Regions from separate parts of the Citrobacter sp. FDAARGOS_156 genome, predicted to be linked through region 2. Evidence: predicted binding sites of a transcription regulator. Region 2 holds the regulator's gene; each other region holds the start of a gene.
What was found. The regulator PurR, encoded in region 2, represses purine synthesis genes. The targets are predictions, from matches to a motif close to CANGCAAACGTTTGCNTG.
Positions count from the first base shown of each region.

Region 1 (8,093 bases), 1.4 Mb from region 2:
GCCGACAGCGGTGGCTGGCAACGTTGGTTCTTTGCCGGTATTGCCATCGGTATTTGCGTCATCCTGATGGTGATGATGTATCGCTCGAAGGCGACGCAGAAGCTGAATAACATCGCGTATGCGTTAATCATTGGCGGTGCGCTGGGCAACCTGTTCGATCGCCTGTGGCACGGCTTCGTAGTTGATATGATTGACTTTTACGTCGGCGACTGGCATTTCGCGACCTTCAATCTGGCCGATACAGCTATCTGTATCGGGGCGGCATTGATTGTTCTCGAAGGCTTCTTGCCGTCGAAAGAGAAAAAAGCCGCATAAAAAAATGCCGGATGGCGCTATGCTAATCCGGCCTACAATTTACTGCGATCCTTGTAGGCCCGGTAAGCGTAGCGCCACCGGGCAGACAGGCGGCAGCAATTTTAAAGAGCAACCTGCATGTCTAAATCAGTACAGAGTAACAGTGCGGTGCTGGTGCACTTCACCCTTAAGCTCGACGATGGCTCCACCGCAGAGTCAACCCGCAATAACGGCAAGCCTGCGCTGTTTCGCCTGGGCGACGGTTCTCTGTCTGAAGGACTGGAGCAACACCTGCTGGGGCTAAAAGAAGGCGATAAAACCACCTTTGCTCTGGAGCCGGATGCCGCCTTTGGCGTATCAAGTCCGGACTTAATTCAGTATTTCTCGCGTCGGGAATTTATGGACGCGGGCGAGCCAGAAATTGGCGCTATCATGCTCTTTACCGCAATGGACGGCAGTGAGATGCCAGGTGTTATCCGCGAAATCAACGGTGACTCGATCACGGTTGATTTCAACCATCCGCTGGCTGGGCATACCGTTCATTTTGATATTGAAGTGCTGGAAGTCGAACCGGCACTGGAGGCGTAAAATGCAGATCCTGTTGGCCAACCCGCGCGGTTTTTGCGCTGGCGTAGACCGCGCTATCAGCATTGTCGAAAACGCGCTGGCTATTTACGGCGCGCCGATTTATGTCCGTCATGAAGTGGTGCATAACCGTTATGTGGTGGATAGCCTGCGCGAGCGCGGGGCTATTTTTATCGAGCAAATCAGTGAAGTGCCGGACGGTGCGATCCTGATCTTCTCTGCCCACGGCGTGTCTCAGGCGGTGCGTAACGAAGCCAAAGGCCGCGACCTCACGGTTTTTGATGCAACCTGCCCGCTGGTGACCAAAGTACATATGGAAGTCGCCCGCGCCAGCCGTCGTGGCGAAGAATCCATTCTGATTGGTCACGCCGGTCACCCGGAAGTCGAAGGCACGATGGGCCAGTACAGCAACCCGCAAGGGGGAATGTACCTGGTTGAATCACCGGAAGATGTGCTGAAACTGAATGTGAAAAATGAAGGAAAATTATCTTTCATGACGCAGACCACGCTCTCCGTTGATGACACCTCTGACGTCATTGACGCGCTGCGCCAACGCTTCCCGAAAATTGTCGGGCCGCGCAAAGATGATATCTGTTATGCCACCACCAACCGTCAGGAAGCGGTCCGTGCGCTGGCGGAACAGGCCGATGTGGTGCTGGTGGTCGGCTCGAAGAACTCCTCTAACTCCAACCGTCTGGCTGAACTGGCACAGCGAATGGGGAAAGCGGCGTATTTGATTGACGATGCGACCGACATCCAGGAAGCGTGGGTGAAAGAGGCGAAGTGCGTAGGCGTGACGGCCGGAGCCTCGGCGCCGGATATCCTGGTGCAAAACGTGATTGCTCGTCTGCAGGAACTTGGCGGTGGGGAAGCTATTCCGCTGGAAGGCCGCGAAGAGAACATCGTTTTCGAAGTGCCGAAAGAGCTGCGTGTGGATGTTCGTGAAGTAGAGTAAGTCTTTCCGGTTACGACTATGAGAAGATGCCAGACTCAACGTCTGGCATTTTTTTATGGAGAAACCATGCGCTTACCGATCATTCTTGATACCGATCCCGGCATTGATGATGCCGCCGCCATTGCCGCCGCGCTGTTTGCCCCTGAGCTGGATCTGCAACTGATGACCACGGTAGCAGGCAATGTGTCGGTGGAAAAAACCACCCGTAATGCGTTGCAACTGCTGCACTTCTGGAATGCGGATGTTCCACTGGCGCAGGGAGCATCGATGCCGCTGGTGCGGCCGCTGCGTGATGCCGCTTCCGTGCACGGCGAGTCCGGTATGGAAGGGTATGATTTTGTCGAGCACGATCGCCAGGCGATGGCAAAACCCGCCTTCCAGGCGATTCGCGATGCGCTGATGCATGCCTCACAGCCCGTGACGCTGGTGGCAATTGGCCCGCTGACCAACATTGCGCTGCTGCTGACTCATTATCCTGAATGCGTATTTAACATTAAGCGCCTGGTGATTATGGGCGGTTCTGCCGGGCGCGGGAACTTCACACCCAACGCCGAGTTTAATATTGCTATCGATCCCGAGGCTGCCGCGAAAGTCTTCCATAGCGGGCTGGAGATTGTAATGTGCGGGCTGGACGTGACCAACCAGGCGATGCTTGCGCCGGAGTATCTGGCGACGTTACCTCAGCTTAACCAGACGGGAAAAATGCTGCATGCGCTGTTCAGTCACTACCGTAGCGGTAGCATGAATACGGGGCTGCGAATGCACGATCTCTGTGCGATTGCCTGGCTGGTGCGCCCGGATCTCTTTACGCTCAAGCGCTGTTTTGTCGCCGTTGAAACGCAGGGGAAATATACCTCTGGCACAACGGTAGTAGATATCGAAGGGCGGCTGGGGCAACCCGCTAATGCCCAGGTGGCACTGGGGCTGAATGTCGAGGGGTTCCAGCAGTGGGTGGCGCACGTTCTGGCACTGGCCCCCTGATTTCCGCGTTATATAACGATATGACGCTGCTTATTCCGTGGCGTCATACCTTTTACTGATATCTTTCCCTGTTTATCATTAAATTCTAATTATCGACGTTTTCGGCTGGCGGCGCAGCGATACGCTGGTTAATCTGAAAACGATTCACGTAAAATTAACAAAAGAGAATAGCTATGCATGATGTACAAATCCGCGTTGCCATCGCGGGAGCCGGTGGACGCATGGGGCGTCAGTTGATTCAGGCCACTCTTGGCATGGATGGCGTACAGCTTGGCGCGGCGCTGGAGCGCGAAGGCTCTTCCTTACTGGGAAGCGATGCCGGAGAGTTAGCCGGAGCCGGGAAAACGGGCGTTACGGTACAAAGTAGCCTTGAAGCGGTGAAAGATGATTTCGATGTTTTCATCGATTTTACCCGCCCGGAAGGCACGCTGGCGCATCTGGCGTTTTGCCGCCAGCATGGGAAAGGGATGGTAATTGGCACCACCGGCTTTGATGAGGCGGGAAAACAGGCTATTCGCGATGCCGCGCAGGATATTGGCATCGTCTTCGCCGCTAACTTTAGCGTCGGCGTCAACGTCATGCTGAAGCTGCTGGAGAAAGCGGCGAAAGTGATGGGTGATTACACCGATATAGAGATTATTGAAGCGCATCACCGCCACAAAGTGGATGCGCCGTCAGGCACTGCGCTGGCGATGGGCGAGGCGATTGCCGGGGCGCTGGATAAAGATCTGAAAGACTGCGCAGTCTATTCCCGTGAGGGTTACACCGGCGAGCGCGTACCGGGCACGATTGGTTTTGCCACGGTGCGAGCGGGGGATATCGTCGGGGAACATACCGCGATGTTCGCCGATATTGGCGAGCGTATTGAGATCACGCATAAAGCGTCCAGCCGTATGACATTCGCCAACGGTGCCGTAAGATCGGCGGTTTGGCTGAAATCTAAATCAAATGGTCTTTTTGATATGCGAGATGTGCTTGATTTACGCAATTTGTAAGGTTTTTTACCCTTCGTGATGTGGTTATTGTAGTCGTAATTATTTGATTACATGGGGCAATATTTTATTGCCCTTTATTTTATCTATTTCAAGTTTATTTTGAATTTAATATCTTATTTTTATAAGTTTTATTGTCTTTTTGTGTTGGTTAAATGTAAATTTTGACCATTTGGTCTACTTTTTGTCTCTTGTTTCTGAGATTTAATACTCTTCCTGCTCCGCAAGCGTTTTCCACTCTAAGTTAGTTGATCTTTTTGATGCCTGGAGGCGGGTTAATTCGTCAATGGCGCAAAATAATAATAAAAAATGTCCTTTTGGGTAGACTTTTACGTGGGCTATCTCTAGAATGCCGCCGTTTGCCAGAAATCCATAGGTAAGCAAATTTGCATTGATTCATGAGGTGTTAATGAATTAATATGCAAATAAAGTGAGTGAATATTCTTTGGAGGGTGTTTTGATTAAGTCAGCGCTATTGGTTCTGGAAGACGGAACCCAGTTTCACGGTCGGGCCATAGGGGCAACAGGTTCGGCGGTTGGGGAAGTCGTTTTCAATACTTCAATGACCGGTTATCAAGAAATCCTCACTGATCCTTCCTATTCCCGCCAAATCGTCACTCTTACTTATCCTCATATCGGTAATGTCGGCACCAATGAAGCCGATGCAGAATCTTCACAGGTACATGCGCAAGGCCTGGTCATCCGCGACCTGCCGCTGATTGCCAGCAACTTCCGCGATACCGAAGACCTCTCTTCTTACCTGAAGCGCCATAACATTGTGGCGATTGCTGATATCGATACCCGTAAGCTGACGCGTTTGCTGCGTGAAAAGGGTGCACAGAACGGCTGCATCATCGCGGGTGATAACCCGGATGCGGCGCTGGCATTGGAAAAAGCAAAAGCTTTCCCTGGCCTGAACGGTATGGACCTGGCGAAAGAAGTCACCACTGCGGAGCCGTATAGCTGGACGCAAGGTAGCTGGACGCTGGCCGGTGACCTGCCGGAAGCCAAATCTACCGATGAACTGCCGTTCCACGTTGTGGCGTACGATTTCGGTGCTAAACGTAACATTCTGCGTATGTTAGCGGACCGCGGCTGCCGCCTGACGGTTGTACCGGCGAAAACCTCAGCAGAAGACGTTCTGAAGATGAATCCGGACGGTATCTTCCTGTCCAACGGCCCTGGCGACCCGGCGCCGTGCGACTACGCGATTACCGCGATTCAGAAATTCCTCGAAACCGATATTCCGGTATTTGGTATCTGCCTCGGCCATCAGCTGCTGGCGCTGGCGAGCGGTGCGAAGACCATTAAGATGAAGTTCGGCCACCATGGCGGCAACCATCCGGTAAAAGATATTGATAACAACACCGTGATGATCACCGCGCAGAACCACGGTTTTGCTGTAGATGAAGCCTCCATGCCTGCCAACCTGCGCGTGACCCACAAGTCACTGTTCGACGGCACCTTGCAGGGGATTCATCGTACCGACAAACCGGCGTTCAGCTTCCAGGGGCACCCTGAAGCGAGTCCGGGTCCGCACGACGCTGCACCGCTGTTCGACCACTTTATCGAGTTAATTGAGCAATACCGTCAGTCCGCGAAATAATCAGGAGTAAAAGAGCCATGCCAAAACGTACAGACATAAAAAGTATCCTGATTCTGGGCGCGGGTCCGATTGTTATCGGTCAGGCGTGTGAGTTTGACTATTCCGGCGCCCAGGCGTGTAAAGCGCTGCGTGAAGAGGGCTACCGCGTCATTCTGGTGAACTCTAACCCTGCGACCATCATGACCGACCCGGAAATGGCCGATGCCACCTACATCGAGCCGATTCACTGGGAAGTAGTACGCAAAATTATTGAGAAAGAACGCCCGGACGCGGTGCTGCCAACCATGGGCGGCCAGACCGCGCTGAACTGCGCACTGGAACTGGAACGCCAGGGCGTACTGGCTGAGTTCGGCGTGACCATGATTGGCGCGACGGCGGATGCTATTGATAAAGCGGAAGACCGTCGTCGCTTCGACATCGCGATGAAGAAGATTGGTCTCGACACCGCGCGTTCAGGCATCGCTCACACCATGGAAGAAGCGCTGGCGGTTGCCGCTGACGTTGGCTTCCCGTGCATTATCCGTCCTAGCTTCACCATGGGCGGCACCGGTGGCGGTATCGCCTACAACCGCGAAGAGTTCGAAGAAATCTGCGAACGCGGTCTGGACCTTTCCCCAACCAACGAGCTGCTGATTGATGAATCGCTGATTGGCTGGAAAGAGTACGAGATGGAAGTGGTGCGTGATAAAAACGACAACTGCATCATCGTCTGCTCCATCGAAAACTTTGATGCGATGGGCATCCATACCGGTGACTCCATCACCGTAGCACCTGCCCAGACGCTGACTGATAAAGAATATCAAATCATGCGTAACGCCTCGATGGCGGTACTGCGTGAAATCGGCGTGGAAACCGGCGGTTCTAACGTCCAGTTTGCGGTAAACCCGAAAAACGGTCGCCTGATTGTCATCGAGATGAACCCGCGCGTATCCCGCTCCTCGGCGCTGGCCTCTAAAGCCACCGGTTTCCCGATTGCGAAAGTTGCCGCCAAACTGGCTGTTGGATATACCCTCGACGAACTGATGAACGACATCACCGGCGGCCGTACTCCGGCTTCGTTTGAGCCGTCCATCGACTACGTTGTGACCAAGATTCCACGCTTCAACTTCGAGAAATTCGCCGGTGCTAACGACCGTCTGACCACGCAGATGAAATCTGTCGGCGAAGTGATGGCGATTGGCCGTACCCAGCAGGAATCGCTGCAGAAAGCGCTGCGCGGTCTGGAAGTCGGCGCGACCGGCTTCGACCCGAAAGTCAGCCTGGACGACCCTGAAGCGCTGACCAAAATTCGCCGCGAGCTGAAAGACGCGGGCGCTGAGCGTATCTGGTATATCGCCGATGCCTTCCGTGCTGGCCTGTCCGTCGACGGCGTGTTCAACCTGACCAACATCGACCGCTGGTTCCTGGTACAAATTGAAGAGCTGGTGCGCCTGGAAGAAAAAGTAGCCGACCTTGGCATCAACGGCCTCGACGCTGACTTCCTGCGCGTACTGAAGCGTAAAGGTTTCGCTGATGCGCGTCTGGCGAAACTGGCCGGCGTTCGCGAAGCGGAAATCCGCAAGCTGCGCGACCAGTACAACCTGCACCCGGTCTATAAGCGCGTGGATACCTGCGCGGCAGAATTTGCCACCGACACTGCTTACATGTACTCCACTTATGAAGATGAGTGTGAAGCAAATCCGTCCGTCGACCGTGATAAAATCATGGTGTTGGGCGGCGGTCCAAACCGTATCGGCCAGGGGATCGAATTTGACTACTGCTGCGTACACGCCTCGCTGGCGCTGCGCGAAGACGGTTATGAAACCATCATGGTCAACTGTAACCCGGAAACCGTCTCTACCGACTACGACACCTCCGACCGTCTGTACTTTGAGCCGGTAACGCTGGAAGACGTGCTGGAAATCGTGCGCATCGAGAAGCCGAAAGGCGTTATCGTGCAGTACGGCGGTCAGACTCCGCTGAAGCTGGCGCGCGCGCTGGAAGCCGCAGGCGTGCCGGTAATCGGTACCAGCCCGGATGCCATCGACCGTGCGGAAGACCGTGAGCGCTTCCAGCACGCGGTTGACCGTCTGAAGCTGAAGCAACCGGCGAACGCCACCGTAACGGCCATTGAACAGGCTGTTGAGAAGGCAAAAGAGATTGGTTACCCGCTGGTGGTGCGTCCATCCTACGTTCTCGGCGGCCGCGCGATGGAAATCGTCTATGACGAAGCCGACCTGCGTCGCTACTTCCAGACTGCGGTCAGCGTTTCTAACGATGCGCCGGTACTGCTGGACCGTTTCCTTGATGATGCAGTTGAAGTGGATGTCGATGCTATCTGCGACGGCGAAATGGTGCTGATTGGCGGCATTATGGAGCACATCGAACAGGCGGGCGTACACTCCGGTGACTCCGCATGTTCTCTGCCTGCGTACACGCTGAGCCAGGAAATTCAGGATGTAATGCGCCAGCAGGTGCAGAAACTGGCCTTCGAACTGCAGGTTCGCGGTCTGATGAACGTCCAGTTTGCGGTGAAGAATAACGAAGTTTACCTGATTGAAGTGAACCCGCGTGCGGCACGTACCGTTCCATTCGTCTCCAAAGCAACGGGTGTTGCGCTTGCAAAAGTCGCGGCACGCGTAATGGTCGGAAAAACGCTGGCACAGCAGGGCGTCACCAAGGAAGTTATCCCGCCGTACTA
Region 1 is NZ_CP014030.2:1,056,139-1,064,231, forward strand. Features, by position in the region: gene lspA (signal peptidase II) at 1-315, shown strand, start outside; gene fkpB (FKBP-type peptidyl-prolyl cis-trans isomerase) at 433-882, shown strand; gene ispH (4-hydroxy-3-methylbut-2-enyl diphosphate reductase) at 884-1,834, shown strand; gene rihC (ribonucleoside hydrolase RihC) at 1,901-2,815, shown strand; gene dapB (4-hydroxy-tetrahydrodipicolinate reductase) at 2,989-3,810, shown strand; gene carA (glutamine-hydrolyzing carbamoyl-phosphate synthase small subunit) at 4,265-5,413, shown strand; gene carB (carbamoyl-phosphate synthase large subunit) at 5,431-8,093, shown strand, end outside.
Region 1: carA (glutamine-hydrolyzing carbamoyl-phosphate synthase small subunit) is a predicted target of PurR. The motif match lies at 4,156-4,173, and genes of this name have one in related genera.

Region 2 (8,093 bases):
CTGAATAGCCGCAAAGGCGGGCAAATACATATCCGTTGCCAGAAAACCCAGCACGCTAAGACCTGCCAGCCAGACTAAAAACCCTTTTCCCGGTTGCATTATCGTTTCTCTTTTTAGCAATAGAACATTGCCGCTGAGTGTAGTGAGTGTAATTCTCGCTGTGAAACGCTAATATTTGCTTACTGATTTCAAATTTTTTGCAGGCAGAATATGTGGTCTGAATATTCACTTGAGGTGGTTGATGCGGTGGCGCGTAACGGTAGCTTTAGTTCTGCTGCTCAGGAGTTGCACCGCGTACCTTCGGCGGTAAGCTACACAGTGCGTCAACTGGAAGAGTGGCTGGCTGTGCCACTTTTTGAACGTCGTCATCGGGACGTGGAATTAACGCCTGCTGGCGCGTGGTTTTTAAAAGAAGGCCGATCTGTTATCAAAAAAATGCAGATCACCCGTCAGCAATGTCAGCAAATTGCCAACGGCTGGCGCGGGCAGTTGGCGATTGCAGTCGATAACATTGTCCGCCCGGATCGTACCCGCCAGATGATCGTGGATTTCTACCGCCATTTCGATGATGTGGAACTTCTGGTCTTTCAGGAGGTGTTTAACGGCGTCTGGGACGCGCTTTCAGATGGTCGGGTGGAGTTAGCTATCGGAGCAACGCAGGCCATTCCGGTAGGGGGGCGCTATACGTTCCGGGATATGGGAATGCTAAGCTGGAGTTGCGTGGTGGCCAGTCATCATCCGTTGGCGGCAATGCCGGGACCGCTCAGTGACGATACGTTGCGCAACTGGCCATCGCTGGTACGCGAAGACACGTCCCGTACGCTGCCAAAGCGTATTACCTGGCTACTGGACAACCAAAAACGCGTCGTGGTGCCTGACTGGGAATCATCGGCCACCTGCTTGTCAGCCGGACTCTGTGTCGGGATGGTACCGACGCATTTTGCTAAACCGTGGATCGATAGCGGAAAATGGGTGGCGTTACAGCTGGAAAATCCGTTCCCGGATGCCGCATGCTGTCTGACATGGCAACAGAACGATACGTCGCCGGCATTGAGCTGGCTGCTGGACTATTTAGGGGATAGCGAAACGCTGAACAAAGAGTGGCTGCGGGAGCCGGATGAGGCTCCCGCACAACAGTCTTAACGACGGTAATCGCGGAACGGGCCGTCGGCCACGGAGCGACGCTCTACCAGGCGTGGGTGTACCTCGATGGACTGCGATTCTTCACGTTTATTCACGATTCGGTCTAACAGCATGTTGAAGGCCGTTTCACCAAGTGAATCTTTTGGCTGATGGATGGTTGTCAGCGCAGGGGTGAAGTAACGGGCGTTGCGCACGTTGTCGTAACCGATAACTGAGATATCCTGCGGCACGCGCAGTCCCATCTCATCTGCGGCACACAGCGCACCCATCGCCATAATATCGCCACCACAGAATACGGCGGTTGGGCGATGTGACTGGGAGATGATTTGCTGCATAGCGCGGTAGCCGGATTCAGGCTCAAAATCACCCTGGACAATCCAGTTGTCAGGCACTTTAATCAGCGCTTCTTCCATCGCTTTCATGAAGCCAGCCAGGCGGCCTGCGCCGGTATTACGCTCCATAGGTCCTGGGATCACGCCGATCTCACGATGACCGCGTTCAATCAGATACCGGCCTGCCATGTAACCGCCTTCGAAAGCGTTATCAATGACGGTATCGGTAAAGTCGGCTTTTGCTTCGCCCCAGTCCATAACCACCATGGGAATATGGCGATACTCTTCGAGCATGGAAAGCAGTGATTCCGGATATTCTGAACACATTACCAGCAAGCCATCTACGCGCTTTTGCGCCATCATAGACAGATAAGCCTGCTGTTTTTCGAGACTGTTCCAGGCGTTGCCCAAAATCAGGGTGTAGCCTTTCTGGAAACAATTTTTCTCAACGGCCTCGATAATTTCGGCGAAATAGGCCGCTTCGCTGCTGGTTGCCAACAAACCGATCGATTTGGTGTGATTCACCTTCAGGCTACGTGCAACTGCGCTAGGGGAGTAGTGCAGCTCTTTGATCGCTGCCCAGACAGCGTTGCGCGTTTCTTCAGCGACAAAGCGCGTTTTGTTAATTACGTGTGATACGGTTGTAGTGGAAACGTTTGCTCGCTTCGCTACATCTTTAATAGTTGCCATTACATCTCACTCCAGACCATATCCTAAGCTCCTGAGAATACTCCAGGTAAACGTTTGCCTTCACACACCCTCAACGCAACGTCAGGGTTGCGGCACGCCGGGAAAACGACACGGAACGTCAGGAAGGGGTCAATGGCCGGTACGCTAATCAAGTAAGCGTGGAATTTTGTCTGATCTTAACGAAAAGGGGAAGAGTTAAAAGCAGTTATCAATATAAATCGTGAGAGATTTTTGCTTTCAAGTGTGTAAAAATGCGCAATATCACTTTTTGTGTGGGAATAAAAAGGAGAAAACTTGATGAGCACCGATCTGAAATTTTCGTTAGTAACGACCATAATTGTTCTGGGCCTGATTGTCGCGGGTGGCCTGACTGCAGCACTGCACTGATTTCCCCCGAGGGAGTTCGCTCTCCCTCATCCTTTCTGCTTGCCTTTTCCGTCCTATTTTTTGCAAATAAGCAAAAGTCTTTTGCAGTTTTGTTAACTTTATTAATTTTGCGATCAATGTCATGCTTTTGACTCTTATGATGTGTCGTGCCAAGGCTCGACGTTACGGAGTCGATAGATGAAACTAAATTATCCTTTACTGGCGCTGGCGATAGGTGCGTTTGGCATTGGAACGACCGAATTTTCTCCTATGGGGTTGCTACCCGTCATTGCCAAAGGCGTGGATGTATCCATTCCGGCCGCAGGGATGTTAATCAGCGCGTATGCGGTAGGCGTGATGGTTGGCGCCCCGCTGATGACATTACTGCTGTCCCATCGTGCGCGTCGCAATGCGCTTATCTTCCTGATGGCCATTTTTACGTTGGGTAATGTACTTTCGGCGATATCTCCGGATTACACGACGCTGATGCTGTCGCGCATTTTGACCAGTCTTAACCACGGGGCATTTTTCGGCCTTGGCTCTGTGGTTGCCGCAAGCGTGGTGCCCAAACACAAACAGGCCAGTGCCGTAGCAACTATGTTTATGGGGTTAACAATTGCCAATATTGGCGGTGTTCCCGCAGCAACCTGGCTTGGGGAAACCATCGGCTGGCGTATGTCCTTTATGGCGACGGCGGGACTGGGTGTTATCGCCATGGTCAGCCTGTTCTTCTCATTACCCAAAGGTGGGGCAGGAGAGCGCCCGGATGTCCGCAGCGAACTGGCGGTACTCATGCGTCCGCAGGTGTTGTCGGCTCTGCTGACGACCGTTCTGGGGGCCGGGGCGATGTTTACGCTTTATACCTACATCTCACCCGTGCTGCATAGCATTACTCATGCTACACCGGCGTTTGTCACCGCTATGCTGGTGCTGATTGGCGTTGGGTTCTCTATCGGTAACTATCTGGGGGGTAAACTGGCTGACCGTTCGGTTAACGGTACGCTGAAAGGCTTTTTACTGTTGCTGATGATTATTATGCTGGCGATACCTTTCCTTGCGCGTAATGAGCTGGGTGCGGCCGTGAGTATGGTGGTGTGGGGTGCAGCAACGTTTGCGGTGGTTCCGCCGCTGCAGATGCGTGTGATGCGCGTTGCCAGCGAGGCGCCTGGATTGTCATCGTCAGTTAATATTGGCGCGTTTAATCTGGGGAATGCCCTGGGAGCGGCGGCTGGTGGGGCGGTAATTTCCGGAGGGTTGGGCTACAGTTTCGTACCGGTAATGGGGGCGATTGTGGCGGGACTTGCGCTACTGCTGGTCTTTGTCTCGGCAAGGAAACAAGCGGAAGAAGTCTGCAACGCAACGAATTAAAAACAAAAACGCAGAAGGGAAACCCTTCTGCGTTGTCATCTTATGCTGCGAAGTTTTTCGCAACAAATTCCCAGTTCACCAGTGCCCAGAAGTGTTCCAGGTAGCCAGGACGGGCATTACGATAATCGATGTAGTAAGCATGTTCCCACACGTCAACGGTCATCAGCGGCGTCGCGTCAGTCGTCAGCGGTGTACCTGCGTTGGAGGTGGACACGATAGCCAGTTTGCCATCCGTTCCTTTGACCAGCCAGGTCCAGCCAGAACCGAAATTCTTGATAGCGGCATCGGTGAATTGTGCTTTGAAGTCTGCAAAGCTGCCAAAGGAGGCGGCAATCGCTTCGGCCAGTTTACCGGTCGGCTCGCCACCTGCGTTCGGGGCCAGGCAGTTCCAGTAGAACGTGTGGTTCCAGACCTGGGCTGCGTTATTGAATACACCACCTTCAGAGCTACGTACGATCTCTTCCAGTGATTTACCTTCAAACGCCGTGCCTTTAATCAGGTTATTCAGGTTAGTAACGTAAGTCTGGTGATGTTTGCCATAGTGGTATTCCAGCGTTTCGGCAGAAATGTGCGGTGCCAGAGCATCTTTGGCATACGGTAATGCAGGTAATTCGAACGACATTGCTTCTCTCCTTATTATTTATATTGAGTACACACAATAGCCTCATTGTGAGTAAGGATAGGGTAGCAAATTGAAAGGTTATGCAAAAGAAGAACTTACCCTACAGCATATTCTGTAGGGTAAGTTTTTAGCGAATTGTTTTCGGCGTCATTACACGGCGAGCGCCCACGTAGTGGCGTTGCCAGTAATCTTCGCTCAGAGAGGTTATTTGAATTTCCTGACCGCTGCGTGGAGACTGGATAAATTTACCATTGCCGACATAGACGCCAACGTGGTCGGCGGTACCGCGACCTTGCGTGCGGAAGAAGACCAGATCACCGTTTTTCAGTTCGCCACGTTCAATCGGCGCAGCGTCGCGCAGGTGATACATTTCATTGGCGGTACGCGGAATGCGGAACTTGACCAGATCTTTGTATGCGTAATAAACCAGCCCGCTGCAATCAAAACCGGTTCTGGGTGAGGTGCCCCCCCAACGGTAAGGTTTGCCGATTTGGTTCATCAGGGTAGACATGGCGGTTTTGGTTGCTTTCTGTACTTTCACTTTATGTACATCAGCAACGGCTGTTGGCGCAGTCGTCTTCACTTTTACGCAACGTGGCTTATGACCTTTGCGCGGGGTACATTTTTCAGTCCAGGTGACGGCGGGGGATTGTATTGCCGCTGTTTTACTACGACGGTTTGCTGTTTTCGTCGATTTTGCCGGAGTCGCTGTGCGTTTTTTGGAGGAGGAAGCCGTTTTCGTACTGGTTTTACTGGTGTTTTTTGTCGCCGTTTTCTTGTTGGTTTTTGTTGCTTTTTGGCTGGCTGTTGCGCTTTTCTTTTTATCTACCGTCTTGACGGTGTGGGAAGCGGTAGGTGTCGTCCTGGCCTGCTTGGAAGCATGAGCCATAGGCGTAAAAGGCAGTGTGGTAAAAAGTAAAGCACAGAGCGTGATCGAGATTCGGTTTATCCGCGCCACTGAGCAGTCCTCTGGTAAGGCAGGTCTATCGTGCCTGCGTGTGATTTTCAAAACTTGACGATTCTAATCTATAGAAAGAGGGAAAGTTAATAGCTTTTTTCGTTTAAAACTACGTTTCGTAACCGACCGCAAAAAAAAACAGCAATTCAGGGCGTAATTGGTGAACAGATAATCAAATCCACAGGCTTCATGCGGATAAATGAGATTGTGAATGCAACTTTTAACGACAGGCGATAAAATAATATCGCGTAATGAAAATGTTATTTTCCGTTACCTGCCTGACCCGCTACAATGTCAGACTACTGCCGTAAAAGAAGTTTAAGGAAGCAAGATAATGAGCACCACTATCGAAAAAATCCAGCGCCAGATCGCTGAAAACCCGATTCTCCTGTACATGAAAGGTTCCCCAAAACTGCCAAGCTGCGGTTTCTCTGCTCAGGCTGTGCAAGCGTTGTCCGCCTGTGGTGAACGTTTTGCTTATGTTGATATTCTGCAGAACCCGGATATTCGCGCCGAGCTGCCGAAATATGCCAACTGGCCGACTTTCCCACAGCTGTGGGTTGATGGTGAACTGGTAGGCGGCTGTGACATTTTAATTGAAATGTACCAGCGCGGGGAGTTGCAGCAGTTGATTAAAGAAACTGCTGCGAAATACAAAACCGAAGAGCCAGACGCTGAGTAATTTTAGCGGAAATAAAAAAGCGACCTGTGATGGTCGCTTTTTTTATCGGTCCGTTATGCTTCTTCGGGCATGGGAAGAGGCCAACCGCCGAGGCGTTTCCAGCGGTTAACGATTTCGCAAAACAGAACGGCTGTCCGTTCTGTGTCATACAGCGCCGAGTGCGCCTGAGTCCCATCAAACTCCATTCCTGCAGCCAGACAGGCTTTCGACAGTACTGTTTGCCCCAACGACAGGCCGCTTAATGCTGCCGTATCAAAGGTGACGAAGGGGTGAAACGGATTACGTTTCAGTGAAGCGCGTTCTGCTGCAGCCATCATAAAACTGTGATCAAATGTCGCATTGTGCGCCACCATGATAGCCCGATTACAGCCGCTATCTTTGATACCTTTACGCACCATTTTGAAGATGGCATGCAGCGCGTCGTACTCGCTGACCGCGCCACGCAGCGGGTTGCTCGGGTCGATACCGTTAAATGCCAGCGCTTCGGGTTGTAAATTCGCCCCTTCAAACGGTTCAACGTGGAAATGTAACGTCATGTCCGGCATCAGCCAGCCTTGTTCATCCATTTTCAGAGTGATGGCGGCAATTTCAAGCAGCGCATCGGTTTTGGCGTTAAATCCTGCTGTTTCGACATCAATGACGACAGGATAAAAACCACGAAAACGGTCACACAGACCGGAAAGTTGAGCGTTATCGGACATCTGGGTCTCTTAATACGGGAAAATTGCAGCGCGTATTATGGCAAAATGATGAGTATAAAACTACGGGCACAGACGATCTGCGCCCGAGGGGGGGGTTAGTCGCCCAGACCGCGGCCGGCGTCTTTTTCTTCGATCAGCTCAATTTTATAGCCGTCCGGATCTTCAACAAACGCGATCACTGTTGTGCCGCCTTTTACCGGACCCGCTTCACGCGTTACGTTACCGCCGTTTTGACGAATACGTTCACAGGCCTCTGCCGCGTTATCTACGCTCAGGGCGATATGACCGTAGGCTGTGCCCAGCTCATACTTATCGACACCCCAGTTATAAGTCAGTTCGATCACCGCTTCGCTGGTTTCCGGGCCGTAGCCGACAAAGGCCAGAGAGTACTTGTATTCAGGGTTTTCGCTGGTACGCAGCAGCTTCATGCCCAACACGTTAGTATAAAACTCGATGGAACGCTGCAGGTCACCCACGCGCAGCATGGTATGAAGTAAACGCATCTTTTTCCCCTTCGAAAATGGCTAATACATTCAAAATGTTGTTTTAGTATAGCGGCGTTGTTACGCCGCTATCAATGGCAGAACTGAGTTTGTGAGGTTACAGGGTAGGATAATCGGTATAGCCTTCAGCACCGCCGCCGTAGAAACTTTCCGCACGCTGTGGATTGAGCTCGGCTTTACGCTGCAGACGTGCAACCAGATCCGGGTTAGCAATGTAAGCACGACCAAAGGCAACAGCATCGATCAGACCTTTCTCGATCAGTGATTCGGCTTTCTCTGGCGTATAGGCGCCCGCACCAATAATCGGACTGTGGAAACGGGCGCGAACTTTCTCGCGAAACGCGTCTGAATACGGTTCGCCACCAGCCCAGTCTGGCTCGGACATGTGCAGATAAGCAATGCCGCGTTTGCCCAGTTGTTCAATCAGGTACAGAGCATCAGCCTCTTCATTCGGACCGTTGTCGACGTTCTGGAACGAGCCGATAGGGGAAACACGAATACCAATGCGATCGGCACCCCATTCTTTAATACCGGCATCAACCACTTCCAGCACAAGACGCGCACGATTTTCGACGCTACCGCCGTATTGATCGGTACGCTGGTTAGAGGTTGGCGACAGGAACTGGTGCAGCAGGTAGCCGTGGGCAGAGTGTAGTTCAACCATGTCGAAACCCGCTTCGCGCGCGTTGGCTATTGCCTGACGGAAGTCATTTACGATGCCTGGGATT
Region 2 is NZ_CP014030.2:2,480,999-2,489,091, forward strand. Features, by position in the region: gene punC (purine nucleoside transporter PunC) at 1-99, opposite strand, end outside; gene punR (DNA-binding transcriptional activator PunR) at 211-1,143, shown strand; gene purR (HTH-type transcriptional repressor PurR) at 1,140-2,165, opposite strand; gene cydH (cytochrome bd-I accessory subunit CydH) at 2,463-2,552, shown strand; gene AL515_RS12075 (MFS transporter) at 2,730-3,899, shown strand; gene sodB (superoxide dismutase [Fe]) at 3,940-4,521, opposite strand; gene AL515_RS12085 (C40 family peptidase) at 4,649-5,479, opposite strand; gene grxD (monothiol glutaredoxin 4) at 5,814-6,161, shown strand; gene rnt (ribonuclease T) at 6,215-6,862, opposite strand; gene gloA (lactoylglutathione lyase) at 6,958-7,365, opposite strand; gene AL515_RS12105 (alkene reductase) at 7,463-8,093, opposite strand, start outside.

Region 3 (8,093 bases), 1.1 Mb from region 2:
CCGAGGTCAGGATCAGGTTCTGTGCTTTGTTGTAGTCAACTTTTGACTCGATCAGTACGCGAATACCGGAAGCGCCAATCACGCCGTACAGCAGCAGAGATACACCGCCCATGACCGGCAGTGGAATAATTTGGATCGCCGCAGCCAGTTTACCCACGCAGGAGAGCAGAATGGCGAAAATCGCCGCGCCGCCAATAACCCAGGTACTGTAAACGCGGGTAATCGCCATGACGCCGATGTTTTCGCCGTAGGTGGTGTTAGGCGTCGAACCGAAGAAGCCGGAGATCACCGTCGACAGGCCGTTAGCAAACATAGAACGATGCAGGCCAGGATCGCGAATCAAATCTTTTTTCACGATATTCGCCGTTACCACCAGGTGGCCGACGTGTTCAGCAATCACCACCAGCGCCGCAGGCAGAATGGTCAGAATAGCGACCCATTCAAAGCGCGGCGTGTAAAACGTTGGCAGCGCAAACCAGTGGGCCTGCGCTATCGGCGTAGTGTCCACGACGCCCATCACGAAGGAGAGCGCGTACCCGGCCAGCACCCCAATCAAAATCGGGATAATCGCCATAAAGCCACGGAACAGTACGGAACCAAATACCGTCACCGCCAGCGTCACCATTGAGATGATGATGGTTGTTGAGTCTGGCGCTTGTCCTTCAGCAGGCAGTAATCCCGCCATACCCGCAGCGACACCCGCCAGCTCCAGACCGATGACGGCAACGATTGCGCCCATCGCCGCAGGCGGGAACATCACATCCAGCCAGCCAGTACCGGCTTTCTTAACGATGAACGAAACCAGGCAGAACAGGATGCCACACATAATGAAACCGCCCAGCGCCACTTCATACCCTAGCGGGAGCAGCAGCAGAACCGGGGAAATGAACGCAAAGCTTGAACCGAGGTAAGCCGGAATTTTTCCTTTGCAAATAAAGAGATACAGTAACGTACCAATGCCGTTAAACAGCAGAACGGTAGCTGGGTTGATATGAAACAGGACTGGCACCAGTACCGTTGCGCCAAACATGGCGAACAGGTGCTGCAAACTAAGCGGGATTGTCTGTAAAAGCGGCGGTCTTTCACTCACCCCGATAGCACGGCGCGTCATAGTGTTTTCCTCTGAGTGTTGTTTGTTATTAGCGATTGGGTTGTTTTATTCAAAAAAAAGCCGACTCTTAAAGTCGGCTTCTTTTCACTTATTCGTTTACTTGGTACCAAAAATCTTATCGCCGGCATCGCCGAGCCCCGGAATAATGTATCCGTGCTCGTTCAGTCCCTGATCGATGGAGGCAGTGTACAGCTCAACATCCGGGTGCGCTTTTTCCAGCGCCGCGATACCTTCCGGCGCTGCAACCAGCACCAGGACTTTAATGCTGCTGCAGCCTGCTTTTTTCAGCAGGTCGATGGTCGCGATAACGGAACCACCGGTTGCCAGCATCGGGTCAACGATCAGCGCCATACGCTCATCGATGTTAGAAACCAGCTTCTGGAAGTACGGAACCGGCTCCAGCGTCTCTTCGTTACGGTACATCCCCACCACGCTGATACGCGCGCTCGGAACGTTTTCCAGTACGCCTTCCATCATGCCCAGACCCGCACGCAGGATTGGCACAACGGTGATTTTTTTACCTTTGATTTGGTCAACTTCAACCGGACCGTTCCAGCCTTCGATGGTCACCTTTTCGGTTTCCAGACCAGCGGTTGCTTCATAAGTCAGCAGGCTGCCAACTTCCGAGGCGAGTTCACGAAAGCGTTTAGTGCTGATATCGTTTTCACGCATCAGTCCCAGCTTGTGTTTGACGAGTGGGTGTTTGACTTCCACGATCTTCATACTCTTCTCCTTTCCTCAGACGAGTGGCAACCACAAAAAAAATCGCCGGATTATACCGCTTTTCGTCTCTGGCGCAACACTGCATACGCTTGATATGGATCAACCAAAATCGTTTGCGTCCGGATGATGAGTATAAAACAAGCCCCGCTTTGAGTGCGGAGCTTATTATCAACATCATGAATTTTATAGATTTTCAGCATTGTTCTGGATGACGTTTCTATACCAGGAAAAAGATTTCTTCGGCGAGCGTGCTAATGTCCCACTCCCGTCATTATTTTTATCAACATAGATAAAGCCGTAGCGTTTTTTCATCTCCCCCGTCCCGGCTGAGACTAAATCAATACAGCCCCACGGGGTATAGCCCATCAGATCCACGCCATCTTCCACCACCGCTTTTTTCATTTCGCGGATATGTGCGGCCATATAGTCAATACGATAGGAATCATCCACCGAGCCGTCAGCCTGCTGCACGTCAATCGCGCCAAAGCCATTTTCTACAATAAACAGCGGCAACTGATAATGATCCCAGAACCAGTTCAGCGAATAGCGCAGGCCAACCGGATCAATCTGCCAGCCCCAGTCCGATTTCTGCACATACGGGTTGGAAACCAGGCTTTTCGACTCGTCGTAATCCAGCTGTGGGTTGTCCGCCGTTGCCTGGGTCGCGAAAGACATATAATAGCTAAAGCCGATGTAATCAACGCAGCCCTCGGTCAGCGCCTGAAGGTCTTCCTGGGTGATATCCAGTTCAAAGCCACGACGGGTAAAGTAATTGAGAAGATGCTGCGGGTATTTGCCGCGCACATGGACGTCAGTAAACCAGTAACGCCGGTGCATAGCGTTCATCGCCATCATCATGTCGTTCGGCGCACAGGTCAGCGGATAAATTGGGCACATCGCAATCATGCAGCCAATTTGCAGCGCCGGGTTAATTTCACGAGCGACCTTTACCGCCAGCGCGCTGGCCACCAGCTCGTAGTGCGCCGCCTGGTACATGACCGGCTCGCGGTCTTCGCCAGGCAGATATTTCAGGCCAGAGTTAGTAAAGGGCGCGAAGTCTTCGTGATAATTTGCCTGATTGTTAATCTCATTAAACGTCATCCAGTACTTCACTTTGTGCTGGAAACGAGTGAAAACCACCCGGGCAAAACGGACAAAGAAATCGATAAGCTTACGGTTGCGCCAGCCGCCATATTCCGTCACCAGATGGTAGGGCATCTCGAAGTGCGACAACGTAATCACCGGTTCAGTGCCATATTTCAGGCATTCGTCAAACAGGTCATCATAGAACTGCAGGCCAGCTTCATTAGGTTGCGCTTCATCACCTAAAGGGAAAATCCGCGTCCAGGCAATAGAAGTACGAAAGCATTTAAACCCCATTTCGGCAAACAGCTTGATGTCGTCTTTATAGCGATGATAAAAATCGATGGCATCGTGGTTAGGGTAGTTTTTACCGGCAATCACACCGTCAGTAATTTCACGCGCCACGCCGTGCGCCCCCGCCGTCATGACATCAGCAACGCTAATGCCTTTACCGCCCTCCTGCCAGCCACCTTCCAGTTGATGAGCGGCGACAGCGCCACCCCACATGAAATCTGCTTTAAATCCTGACATCCCCTTCCCCTATCGTGATGAGTCTGCGCAAAACGCTCTATACCCGTCATACTTCAAGCTGCATGTGCGTTGGCTTTTCTCGCTCACTCCAGTCACGTACTTATGTACGCTCCTGGAGATTCGCTGCGTCGCCGCCTTCCTGCAACTCGAATTATTTAGGGTATAAATGAGCTCCGCAACAGAAAACAGAAACCGGTTTCAGTACGATACTGTGCATTCGGCTGGCAGGTTTCAAGCACAAGACTGTACCCGGTTTCATTTTCGTGGCACAGTTCAAACAAATAGATAAATGATTGTAAAATGCTGAAAAAACCAGCAGATAAAACTTGATGCAGAGCAGGCTCGCAAACGTTTGCTTTCCCTGTTAGAATTGCGCCGAATTTAACTTTTACTGCAAGTAAACATGTGGGGAAGCAGGCAGTGACCGATAAAACCTCTCTTAGCTACAAAGATGCCGGTGTTGATATTGATGCAGGTAATGCTCTGGTTGATCGAATCAAAGGCGTAGTAAAGAAAACGCGTCGTCCGGAAGTTATGGGTGGTCTGGGTGGCTTCGGTGCGCTGTGCGCATTGCCGCAAAAATATCGTGAACCGGTACTGGTTTCCGGCACTGATGGTGTTGGTACAAAACTGCGTCTGGCGATGGATCTGAAACGCCACGACACTATCGGCATTGACCTCGTCGCAATGTGCGTCAACGACCTCGTGGTTCAGGGCGCTGAGCCGCTGTTTTTCCTCGATTACTATGCGACCGGCAAACTGGATGTGGACACCGCAGCCAGCGTCATTAACGGGATTGCCGAAGGTTGTCTGCAGTCTGGCTGCGCGCTGGTTGGCGGAGAAACGGCAGAAATGCCGGGGATGTACCACGGCGAAGATTACGACGTGGCAGGCTTCTGCGTTGGCGTCGTCGAAAAGTCAGAAATTATCGACGGTTCTAAAGTGGCTGACGGCGACGTACTGATTGCACTCGGCTCCAGTGGTCCGCACTCCAACGGTTACTCTCTGGTGCGTAAAATCGTTGAAGTCAGCGGCTGTGACCCGGAAACCACCGAGCTTGAAGGCAAGTCGCTGGCCGATCACCTGCTGGCTCCGACCCGCATTTACGTAAAATCCATTCTGGAACTGATCGAGAAGGTTGATGTGCACGCCATTGCCCACCTGACCGGCGGCGGCTTCTGGGAAAATATTCCACGCGTTCTGCCAGACAACACGCAGGCCGTGATCGACGAGTCTTCATGGCAGTGGCCAGCCGTCTTCAACTGGCTGCAAACCGCGGGTAACGTCAGCCAGCATGAGATGTATCGCACCTTTAACTGCGGCGTAGGTATGGTTATCGCCCTGCCAGCTCCTGAAGTGGACAAAGCCCTGGCTTTGCTCAATGAGAAAGGTGAAAACGCATGGAAAATCGGTATCATCAAAGCTTCTGATTCCGAACAGCGTGTGGTCATTGAATGAAAAACATTGTGGTGCTCATTTCCGGTAACGGAAGCAATTTGCAGGCGATAATCGACGCCTGTGAACAGAAAAAAATCAATGGCACCATACGTGCAGTATTCAGTAACAAGGCCGATGCGTTCGGCCTTGAACGCGCACGCGAAGCGAATATTCCGGCGTACTCGCTGGAAGCCGCCCAGTTTGCCAGTCGCGAAGCCTTCGACCGCCAACTGATACAAGAGATTGACGCCTGGGCACCCGATGTCGTGGTGCTGGCCGGTTATATGCGTATCCTCAGCCCGGCGTTTGTCGCTCACTATGCTGAACGATTGCTGAATATCCACCCGTCTTTATTGCCAAAGTATCCTGGCCTGCATACGCACCGCCAGGTACTGGAAAACGGCGATGAAGAGCATGGTACCTCCGTCCACTTCGTCACTGATGAACTGGACGGCGGGCCCGTTATTCTTCAGGCCAAAGTTCCGGTATTTGAAGGCGATAGCGAAGATGACGTCACGGCGCGGGTTCAGGCCCAGGAACATACCATTTACCCATTGGTGGTAAGCTGGTTTATTGATGGTCGCCTGAAGATGCGTGATAACGCTGCATGGCTGGATGGCGTTCGTCTGCCGCCACAAGGCTACGCCGCCGACGAATAATAAAATCCAACCTGTAAGCCGAATATCACCATCCGGCTTACAGGCATAAATACCTTTTCCGGTTAACATCTCCGGTATTCATCTACACTCCCCCTTTCTCTTTGCTATCAGACGGTTTATTGTCATATTTTTCTGGCACAGTTGGACATCTGAGAGCAATGCTCGCCATAATTAACCGGTAGTGTCCCGTGAATGAAACGGAGTAAAAGTGGTAATGGGTCAGGAAAAGCTATACATCGAGAAAGAACTCAGCTGGTTAGCGTTCAACGAACGCGTACTCCAGGAAGCTGCTGATAAGTCAAACCCGTTGATCGAACGGATGCGTTTCTTAGGCATCTATTCCAACAACCTCGACGAATTTTACAAGGTGCGTTTTGCTGAACTGAAGCGCCGAATCATTATTAGCGAAGAACAGGGTTCAAACTCTCACTCCCGCCATCTGTTAGGCAAAATCCAGGCTCGGGTATTAAAAGCCGATCAGGAATTTGACGGCCTGTACAACGAGCTGCTGCTGGAGATGGCGCGCAACCAGATTTTCCTCATCAACGAACGTCAGCTATCAGCCAATCAACAGAGCTGGTTACGCCACTACTTCAAGCAATATCTGCGTCAGCACATTACGCCGATCCTGATTAACCGCGAGACGGATTTAGTCCAGTTTCTGAAAGATGACTACACCTATCTGGCGGTGGAAATTATCCGCGGCGATACAATCCGCTACGCGTTGCTGGAAATCCCTTCTGACAAGGTTCCCCGTTTTGTGAATCTGCCGCCGGAAACCCCGCGTCGCCGCAAACCGATGATCCTGCTGGACAACATCTTACGTTACTGCCTTGACGACATTTTCAAAGGTTTCTTTGATTACGATGCGCTGAACGCCTATTCGATGAAAATGACCCGTGATGCCGAATACGATTTGGTGCACGAGATGGAATCGAGCCTGATGGAACTGATGTCATCCAGCCTGAAACAGCGTCTGACCGCAGAGCCTGTACGTTTTGTTTATCAGCGCGATATGCCCAATGCGCTGGTTGAAATACTGCGTGAAAAGCTGACGATCTCTCGCTACGACTCCATTGTCCCCGGCGGGCGTTATCATAACTTCAAAGACTTTATTAACTTTCCCAACGTTGGCAAAGCTAACCTGGTGAACAAACCCCTGCCGCGTCTGCGCCATATCTGGTTCGATAAAGAGAAGTTTCGTAACGGCTTTGATGCTGTACGTGAACGCGATGTGCTGCTTTATTATCCGTATCACACCTTTGAACACGTTCTTGAACTGCTGCGCCAGGCCTCATTCGACCCGAGTGTGCTGGCGATAAAAATCAACATTTACCGTGTGGCAAAAGATTCGCGCATCATCGACTCGATGATCCATGCTGCGCATAACGGTAAAAAAGTGACCGTGGTGGTGGAACTGCAGGCGCGCTTTGATGAAGAAGCCAACATTCATTGGGCCAAGCGTTTGACCGAAGCGGGCGTTCACGTCATCTTCTCCGCACCAGGACTGAAAATTCACGCCAAACTGTTCCTGATTTCGCGTAAAGAAGGCGATGAGGTCGTGCGCTATGCACATATCGGCACCGGGAACTTCAACGAAAAAACAGCGCGCCTGTATACCGACTACTCGTTGCTGACCGCCGATTCACGCATTACCAACGAAGTCCGTCGGGTGTTTAACTTCATCGAAAACCCGTATCGCCCGGTAACGTTCGATTATCTGCTGGTTTCCCCGCAGAACTCACGGCGCCTGCTGTACAGCATGATCGACAAAGAGATCGCTAATGCACAGCAAGGGTTGCCTTCTGGCATTACCCTGAAGCTGAATAATCTGGTCGATAAAGGGCTGGTTGACCGCCTGTATGCGGCTTCATGTTCAGGTGTCCCCGTTAATTTATTGATCCGCGGTATGTGCTCACTGATCCCGAATCTGGAAGGCATCAGTGACAATATTCGCGTCATCAGCATTGTTGACCGCTATCTCGAACATGACCGGGTCTATATCTTCGAGAACGGGGGCGATAAGCAGGTGTATCTCTCCTCTGCTGACTGGATGACCAGGAACATCGATTATCGAATTGAAGTTGCCACACCGCTTCTTGACCCACGCCTTAAGCAGCGCGTGCTGGATATTATCGATATCCTGTTCAGCGACACGGTGAAAGCCCGCTTTATTGATAAAGAACTGAGTAATCGCTACGTACCGCGCGGAAACCGCCGTAAGGTTCAGTCACAATTAGCGATTTACGACTACATCAAATCACTCGAGCAACCTGACTAACTCTATGCCAATACACGACAAGTCTCCACGACCGCAGGAATTTGCTGCGGTCGACCTTGGTTCAAACAGTTTCCATATGGTCATTGCCCGCGTGGTTGATGGCGCAATGCAGATTATCGGGCGACTGAAACAACGCGTACATCTGGCGGACGGCCTTGGCGCGGATAACAAGCTAAGCGAAGAAGCGATGGAACGCGGATTAAGCTGCCTGTCGCTGTTCGCCGAACGTCTGCAAGGCTTTCCCCCGTCAAGCGTATGCATCGTGGGA
Region 3 is NZ_CP014030.2:3,597,971-3,606,063, forward strand. Features, by position in the region: gene uraA (uracil permease) at 1-1,111, opposite strand, end outside; gene upp (uracil phosphoribosyltransferase) at 1,208-1,834, opposite strand; gene AL515_RS17775 (6-phospho-beta-glucosidase) at 2,018-3,448, opposite strand; gene purM (phosphoribosylformylglycinamidine cyclo-ligase) at 3,869-4,906, shown strand; gene purN (phosphoribosylglycinamide formyltransferase) at 4,903-5,544, shown strand; gene ppk1 (polyphosphate kinase 1) at 5,759-7,825, shown strand; gene ppx (exopolyphosphatase) at 7,830-8,093, shown strand, end outside.
Region 3: purM (phosphoribosylformylglycinamidine cyclo-ligase) is a predicted target of PurR. The motif match lies at 3,790-3,807, and genes of this name have one in related genera.

Region 4 (8,093 bases), 2.3 Mb from region 2:
CTGCTCAACCATGCACTGGGCGGTAGCCGTAAACTGGCTGAGATCCCGCCAGAGAGCATCCAGCGTGAGCTTGAGCGCATGAAGCTCGCCACGCTTGACGATCTGCTCGCAGAAATCGGTCTGGGTAACGCCATGAGCGTGGTGGTTGCGAAAAACCTCCAGCAGGGCGAAGCAACGGCAAACGTGCCAGCGCAATCTGGCCATGGCCATCTGCCGATCAAAGGCGCAGACGGCGTGCTGATCACCTTCGCGAAATGCTGCCGTCCAATTCCAGGCGATCCCATCATTGCCCACGTCAGTCCGGGTAAAGGTCTGGTGATCCACCATGAGTCCTGCCGTAATATTCGTGGCTACCAGAAAGAGCCAGAGAAATTTATGGCGGTGGAATGGGATAAAGAGACGGAGCAGGAATTCATCACCGAGATTAAGGTGGATATGTTTAACCACCAGGGTGCTCTGGCGAACCTGACGGCGGCAATCAACACGACCACCTCCAATATTCAAAGTCTGAATACGGAAGAGAAAGATGGCCGCGTTTATAGCGCCTTTATTCGCCTGACCGCTCGCGATCGCGTGCACCTGGCGAATATCATGCGCAAAATTCGCGTCATGCCGGACGTGATAAAAGTCACCCGTAACCGAAACTAGTCTTATGAATGAACAGCGCTATGCACGTATCCGCGAGATGCTCGCACGTCGTCAGCCCGATCTGACCGTCTGCATGGAGCAGGTTCACAAACCTCATAACGTTTCTGCGATTATTCGTACTGCAGATGCGGTCGGCGTGCATGAAGTCCACGCCGTCTGGCCGGGTAGTCGTATGCGCACCATGGCCTCTTCTGCCGCAGGCAGCAACAGTTGGGTGCAGGTGAAAACTCACCTTACCATTGGCGATGCGGTCACACATTTAAAAAGCCAGGGCATGCAGGTCCTGGCAACCCATCTGTCAGATAAAGCCGTGGATTTTCGCGAGATTGATTACACGCGTCCCACCTGCATCCTGATGGGCCAGGAGAAAACCGGCATCACTCAGGAAGCGTTGGATCTGGCTGATCAGGACATCATCATTCCCATGACTGGCATGGTGCAGTCGCTGAACGTTTCGGTCGCCTCCGCGCTGATTCTGTACGAAGCACAACGCCAGCGGCAAAACGCTGGGATGTACCGACGAGAAAACAGCATGCTGCCACAAGACGAGCAACAGCGCTTACTGTTTGAAGGCGGTTATCCGGTGCTGGCGAATGTCGCTAAGCGCAAAGGTCTTCCCTACCCTCACGTAAACACGCAGGGCGAAATTGAAGCCGATGCAACGTGGTGGGCCACAATGCAATCTGCGAGATAAACGCGATGAAAGGCCGTTTACTGGATGCCATCCCACTCAACTCTCTGACCGGCGTTGGCGCAGCGCAAAGCAGTAAACTGGCGAAAATTGGCCTGCACACCGTACAGGACCTCCTGCTACACCTCCCCCTGCGTTACGAAGACCGTACCCATCTGTACCCGATTGGCGAACTGCTGCCGGGCGTCTATGCCACCGTTGAAGGCGAAGTGCTGAACTGCAATATCACCTTCGGTGGCCGCCGGATGATGACCTGTCAGATCAGCGATGGCTCTGGCATTCTCACTATGCGCTTTTTCAACTTCAGCGCAGCAATGAAAAACAGCCTCGCCACCGGTCGCCGGGTGCTGGCCTACGGTGAAGCCAAACGCGGGAAATACGGCGCAGAGATGATCCACCCGGAATACCGTGTGCAGGGCGATCTCAGCACGCCGGAATTACAGGAAACGCTAACCCCTGTTTATCCGACTACCGAAGGCGTGAAGCAGGCCACGCTGCGCAAGCTGACCGATCAGGCACTGGATTTGCTCGATACCTGCGCCATTGCCGAACTGCTGCCACCAGAGCTGTTACAGGGCATGATGAGCCTGCCCGAAGCACTGCGCACGTTGCACCGCCCCCCACCGTCGCTGCAACTCAGCGATCTGGAAACAGGACAACATCCGGCGCAGCGACGTCTGATTCTCGAAGAACTGCTGGCGCATAATCTCAGCATGCTGGCACTACGCGCCGGGGCACAGCGTTTTCACGCCCAGCCGTTAAGTGCTAACAACGCGCTAAAAGATAAGCTGTTGGCAGCATTGCCGTTCAAACCTACTGGCGCGCAAGCCCGCGTCACCGCGGAGATAGAACGCGACATGGCGCTGGATGTGCCGATGATGCGCCTGGTGCAGGGCGATGTCGGCTCCGGTAAAACGCTGGTTGCGGCGTTAGCCGCCCTGCGCGCTATCGCACATGGTAAGCAGGTAGCGCTAATGGCTCCCACCGAACTGCTGGCTGAACAGCATGCGAATAACTTCCGTAACTGGTTCGCGCCGCTGGGCGTTGAAGTAGGCTGGCTGGCAGGTAAACAGAAAGGCAAAGCGCGCCAGGCGCAGCAGGAAGCTATCGCCAGCGGTCAGGTGCAGATGATTGTCGGTACTCATGCAATTTTCCAGGAACAGGTTCAGTTCAACGGTCTGGCACTGGTTATCATCGACGAACAGCACCGCTTCGGGGTGCATCAACGTCTGGCGCTGTGGGAAAAAGGTCAGCAGCAGGGTTTCCACCCGCACCAGCTCATCATGACCGCCACGCCGATTCCGCGCACCCTGGCGATGACCGCCTATGCCGATCTCGACACCTCAGTAATTGATGAACTCCCACCGGGACGCACCCCGGTCACCACGGTGGCGATTCCGGATACCCGCCGCAGCGACATCATTGATCGCGTGCGCAACGCCTGTACCCACGAGGGGCGTCAGGCATACTGGGTCTGTACGCTGATTGAAGAGTCTGATCTGTTAGAAGTTCAGGCAGCAGAAGCGACGTGGGAAGAGCTTAAAATTGCGCTGCCAGAACTCAATATTGGCCTGGTACACGGCCGTATGAAGCCCGCCGAGAAGCAGTCAGTAATGGCGGCCTTTAAGCAGGGTGAACTGCATCTGTTGGTTGCCACCACGGTGATTGAAGTGGGCGTGGACGTGCCAAACGCCAGCCTGATGATTATTGAAAACCCGGAGCGCCTGGGCCTGGCCCAGCTGCATCAGCTACGTGGCCGCGTAGGTCGTGGCGCGGTGGCCTCCCACTGCGTCCTGCTCTACAAATCACCGCTGTCAAAAACTGCGCAAAAACGCCTGCAGGTTCTGCGCGACAGCAACGACGGATTCGTTATTGCGCAAAAAGATTTAGAGATCCGCGGCCCCGGCGAGCTGTTAGGTACTCGGCAGACCGGAACGGCAGAATTCAAGGTCGCAGATTTACTGCGTGATCAGGCGATTATCCCGGAAGTTCAGCGCATTGCTCGCCATATTCACGAACGCTATCCGCAACAGGCCGTGGCGCTAATAGAGCGCTGGATGCCGGAAACCGAACGCTACTCCAACGCATAGTCGATTCATAGCGGCGGCGGATGTTACCCCGCCGCACAGCCGTTATTGCGCGAAAATCGGCAACAGCAGATACAGCTTAATCACCAGCGCGTTGACGATATCGATAAAGAACGCGCCCACCATCGGCACCACCAGAAACGCCATATGGGATGGTCCAAAACGTTCGGTAATTGCCTGCATGTTGGCAATCGCCGTCGGCGTCGCGCCGAGGCCAAAACCGCAGTGTCCGGCAGCCAGCACAGCGGCATCGTAGTTCTTACCCATCATGCGCCAGGTAACGAATATCGCATACAGCGCCATGAAAATGGTCTGCACAACCAGGATTGCCAGCATCGGCAAGGCCAGAGAAGCCAGTTCCCATAGCTTCAGGCTCATCAGCGCCATCGCCAGGAACAGTGACAGACTAACGTTACCCAGCACAGAAACCGCACGTTCGAACACCCGGTAAAAGCCCAGTAGCGCCAGACCATTGCTGAGGATCACCCCAACAAACAGCACGCAAACGAAGGTCGGCAGTTCCAGCACCGTTCCAACCAGCATTTGCGCAACGATTTTACCCACCGTCAGACAGATAGCGATCAGCGCGATGGTTTCAATCAGCACCAGTGAGGTGATCATGCGCCCAACGTCCGGCTTTTCAAATGCGGTCGGCACAGCCTGATCGTCCGGCATGCCATCTGGCGTGGTGGAGTGTTTGACCAGATAGCGCGCAACAGGACCACCAATCAAGCCGCCCAGCACCAGGCCAAACGTTGCGCAAGCCATCGCCACTTCAGTCGCATTGGTGAAGCCATAACGTTCAATAAACAGCTTGCTCCACGCGGCCCCGGTTCCGTGTCCACCAGAGAGGGTGATCGAGCCAGCGATCAGACCCATCAGCGGGTCCAGGCCCAGCAGGGTCGCCATACCAATACCGATGGCGTTTTGCATAAGCAGCAGGCCAACAACCACAATCAGAAAGATACCCACCACACGGCCACCAGCGCGCAGGCTGGCGATATTGGCGTTCAGGCCGATGGTGGCGAAGAAGGCCAGCATCAACGGATCACGCAGGGTCATGTCGAAGTTCACTTCCCAGCCCATGCTTTTTTTCAGCACCAGCAGCGCAATCGCCACCAGCAGGCCGCCCGCAACGGGTTCAGGGATCGTGTATTTTTTCAGGAAGGAAACAGACTGGACGAGCTTACGTCCCAGCAGCAACACCAGGGTTGCCGCAACCAGTGTTGATAACGTATCGAGATAAAACATTTACAGCTCCATTAGTGCGTTTAGCACAATCACGCACGATGCATTCCAGACCGATTTTTAGCTCTTATTGAGTTTTCGGGGTGGATTTTAAGCAGAAAATGATGAAAAGTTATATAAAAATGTTTGTTTATCCGTTTTAAATATTAAGAATACCTGCTAGCAAACGTTTGCTTTTCTGCCTTGGTCAGATAAAATCACCGCTTTTCCACCATGGGATTGCCTCTGATGTCCGTTAACGCCGTAGAGTCAACAAATGCGCAACCGGTTGCGCAGGCTCACAACAGTGAACTGATTTACCGTCTTGAAGATCGCCCCCCGTTAGCCCAGACCTTGTTTGCCGCTTGTCAGCATCTGCTGGCCATGTTCGTCGCGGTAATTACTCCCGCTCTGTTAATTTGCCAGGCGCTTGGTTTACCGGCTCAGGATACTCAACACATTATCAGTATGTCGCTGTTCGCCTCCGGCGTAGCTTCTATCATTCAGATCAAAGCCTGGGGGCCGGTAGGCTCAGGGCTGCTATCCATTCAGGGCACCAGCTTTAACTTTGTTGCGCCACTGATTATGGGCGGTACGGCGCTAAAAACCGGTGGCGCAGATGTCCCAACCATGATGGCGGCGCTGTTCGGTACGCTGATGCTGGCAAGCTGCACCGAGATGGTTATCTCACGCGTACTGCATCTGGCGCGGCGGATCATTACCCCATTGGTCTCAGGCGTGGTGGTGATGATTATCGGCCTGTCGCTGATTCAGGTGGGTCTGACATCGATTGGTGGTGGCTATGCCGCAATGAGCGACAACACCTTTGGTGCACCGAAGAATTTACTGTTGGCAGGCGTGGTGCTGGCACTAATCATCCTGCTTAACCGCCAGCGCAACCCGTACCTGCGCGTTGCGTCACTGGTGATTGCAATGGCGGCGGGTTATCTGCTGGCCTGGTTTATGGATATGCTGCCGCAAAATACCGCGCCGGTTAGTCAGGATCTGCTGATGGTGCCGACGCCGCTCTATTATGGCCTGGGCATTGACTGGAGCTTACTGCTGCCGCTGATGCTGGTCTTTATGATCACCTCGCTGGAAACCATCGGCGATATTACGGCCACCTCCGATGTCTCCGAGCAGCCGGTTTCTGGTCCGCTGTATATGAAACGCCTGAAAGGCGGCGTGCTGGCGAACGGTCTGAACTCGTTTGTTTCCGCTGTGTTCAACACCTTCCCGAACTCCTGTTTTGGTCAGAACAACGGGGTTATTCAGTTAACGGGCGTTGCCAGCCGCTACGTCGGTTTTGTGGTGGCGCTGATGTTAATCGCGCTGGGCCTGTTCCCGGCGGTCAGCGGTTTTGTACAACATATTCCTGAGCCAGTACTCGGCGGGGCAACGCTGGTAATGTTCGGTACTATCGCCGCATCCGGCGTGCGTATCGTGTCCCGCGAGCCGCTGAACCGTCGCGCAATTCTGATTATCGCGCTGTCGCTGGCTGTTGGTCTCGGCGTCTCCCAGCAACCGCTGATCCTGCAGTTCGCCCCGGACTGGGTGAAAAACCTGCTCTCTTCCGGCATTGCTGCTGGCGGTATTACCGCTATTGTTCTGAACCTGATTTTCCCGCCTGAGAAGCAATAAGCAAAATGCGGCGTTGGTTCTGAATCAACGCCGCTGTAACGCTCTTTCACCATTCCCGCCTTGAGCATTGCGCCTAAATCGTGCATAACTTGACTATGTGCACTTCGCGGGATGGAAGACCATGAAATTTATTGGAAAGCTGCTTCTTTACGTGCTGATCGCCCTTGCAGTGGCGATCCTCGGCCTTTATTTTCTACTGCAAACCCGTTGGGGCGCAGAGCACGTCAGCGCCTGGGTTTCACAGAACAGCAGCTACCATCTGGCCTTTAATGCCATCGATCACCGGTTTTCTTCCCCTTCCCATATTCTGCTGGAAAACGTCACCTTTGGCCGGGATGGTCAGCCCGCCACGCTGGTCGCCAAAACGGTCGATATTGGACTCAGTAGCCGACAAATCACAGACCCGCTGCACGTAGACACCATTTTGTTGCAAAACGGCACGCTAAATCTGTCCCAGCAAACCGCGCCATTGCCATTCCAGGCCGATCGCCTGCAGTTGCAGGATATGGCGCTTAACAGCCCCGGTAGCGAATGGACCCTGAGCGCACAGCGCGTTAACGGTGGCATCATTCCCTGGAGCCCTGAGGCAGGTAAAATTCTCGGCAGCAAAGCGCAAATTCAGCTCAGCGCCAGTTCGTTGACGCTCAACGATGTCCCGACCACCAACGTCTTGATTGAAGGCAGCATTGACCATGACCGGGTGACGCTTAGCAATATTGGCGCAGACGTGGCGCGTGGAGCATTAACCGGCGTAGCGCAACGCAATGCCGACGGGAGCTGGGTAGTGGAGAATCTGCGCCTGAACGATATCCGGCTGCAAAGCGACAAATCGCTGGCCGACTTTTTTGCCCCGTTAAGCACCATTCCTTCCCTGCAAATTGGTCGTCTGGAAGTAACGGATGCCCGTCTGCAAGGCCCCGATTGGGCGGTGACGGATCTCGATCTGAGCTTGCGCAACATGACCTTCAGCAAGGACGACTGGCAAACTCAGGAAGGAAAATTGTCGATGAACGCCAGCGAGTTTATCTACGGCTCTCTGCACTTCTTCGATCCGATTCTGAACGCCGAGTTCTCACCACAGGGCATTGCGCTGCGCCAGTTCACCACCCGCTGGGAAGGCGGTATGGTCAGAACATCCGGAAACTGGCTACGCAGCAACAAAGCGCTGGTCCTCGATGATGCCGCTATTGCCGGTCTGGAATATACGCTGCCGGAAAACTGGAAGCAGCAGTGGATGAAACCTCTGCCAACATGGCTAAACAGCCTGACGCTGAAGAAATTCAGCGCCAGCCGCAATCTGGTAATTGATATCGACCCGAGTTTCCCGTGGCAGCTCACCGCGCTTGACGGTTACGGCGCTAACCTCGGGCTGGTACAGAACAATCAGTGGGGGATATGGAGCGGGAGCACCACCCTCAACGCCGCTGCTGCTACCTTTAACCGTACGGATGTACGTCGTCCTTCGCTGGCGCTGACGGCGAACAACAGCACCATCAATATCAGCGAACTGAGCGCCTATACGGAAAAAGGGCTGCTGGAGGCCACCGCCAGCATTTCGCAGTTACCTCAGCGCCAGGCTCAGATCAGCCTGAACGGACGCGGCGTGCCAATGACGATCCTGCAGCAGTGGGGCTGGCCCGCATTGCCGCTTTCCGGCGATGGTAATATTCAGCTTACCGCCAGCGGCAATATTCAGGCCGATGCGCCGCTCAAGCCAACGGTCAGCGGCCAACTGCATGCGGTGAACGCGGAGACACAGCAGGTCACGCAGACCATGCAGGCGGGCGTGGTTTCAGGGA
Region 4 is NZ_CP014030.2:189,244-197,336, forward strand. Features, by position in the region: gene spoT (bifunctional GTP diphosphokinase/guanosine-3',5'-bis pyrophosphate 3'-pyrophosphohydrolase) at 1-648, shown strand, start outside; gene trmH (tRNA (guanosine(18)-2'-O)-methyltransferase TrmH) at 653-1,342, shown strand; gene recG (ATP-dependent DNA helicase RecG) at 1,348-3,429, shown strand; gene gltS (sodium/glutamate symporter) at 3,472-4,677, opposite strand; gene xanP (xanthine/proton symporter XanP) at 4,903-6,294, shown strand; gene AL515_RS00975 (AsmA family protein) at 6,416-8,093, shown strand, end outside.
Region 4: gltS (sodium/glutamate symporter) is a predicted target of PurR. The motif match lies at 4,834-4,851, and genes of this name have one in related genera.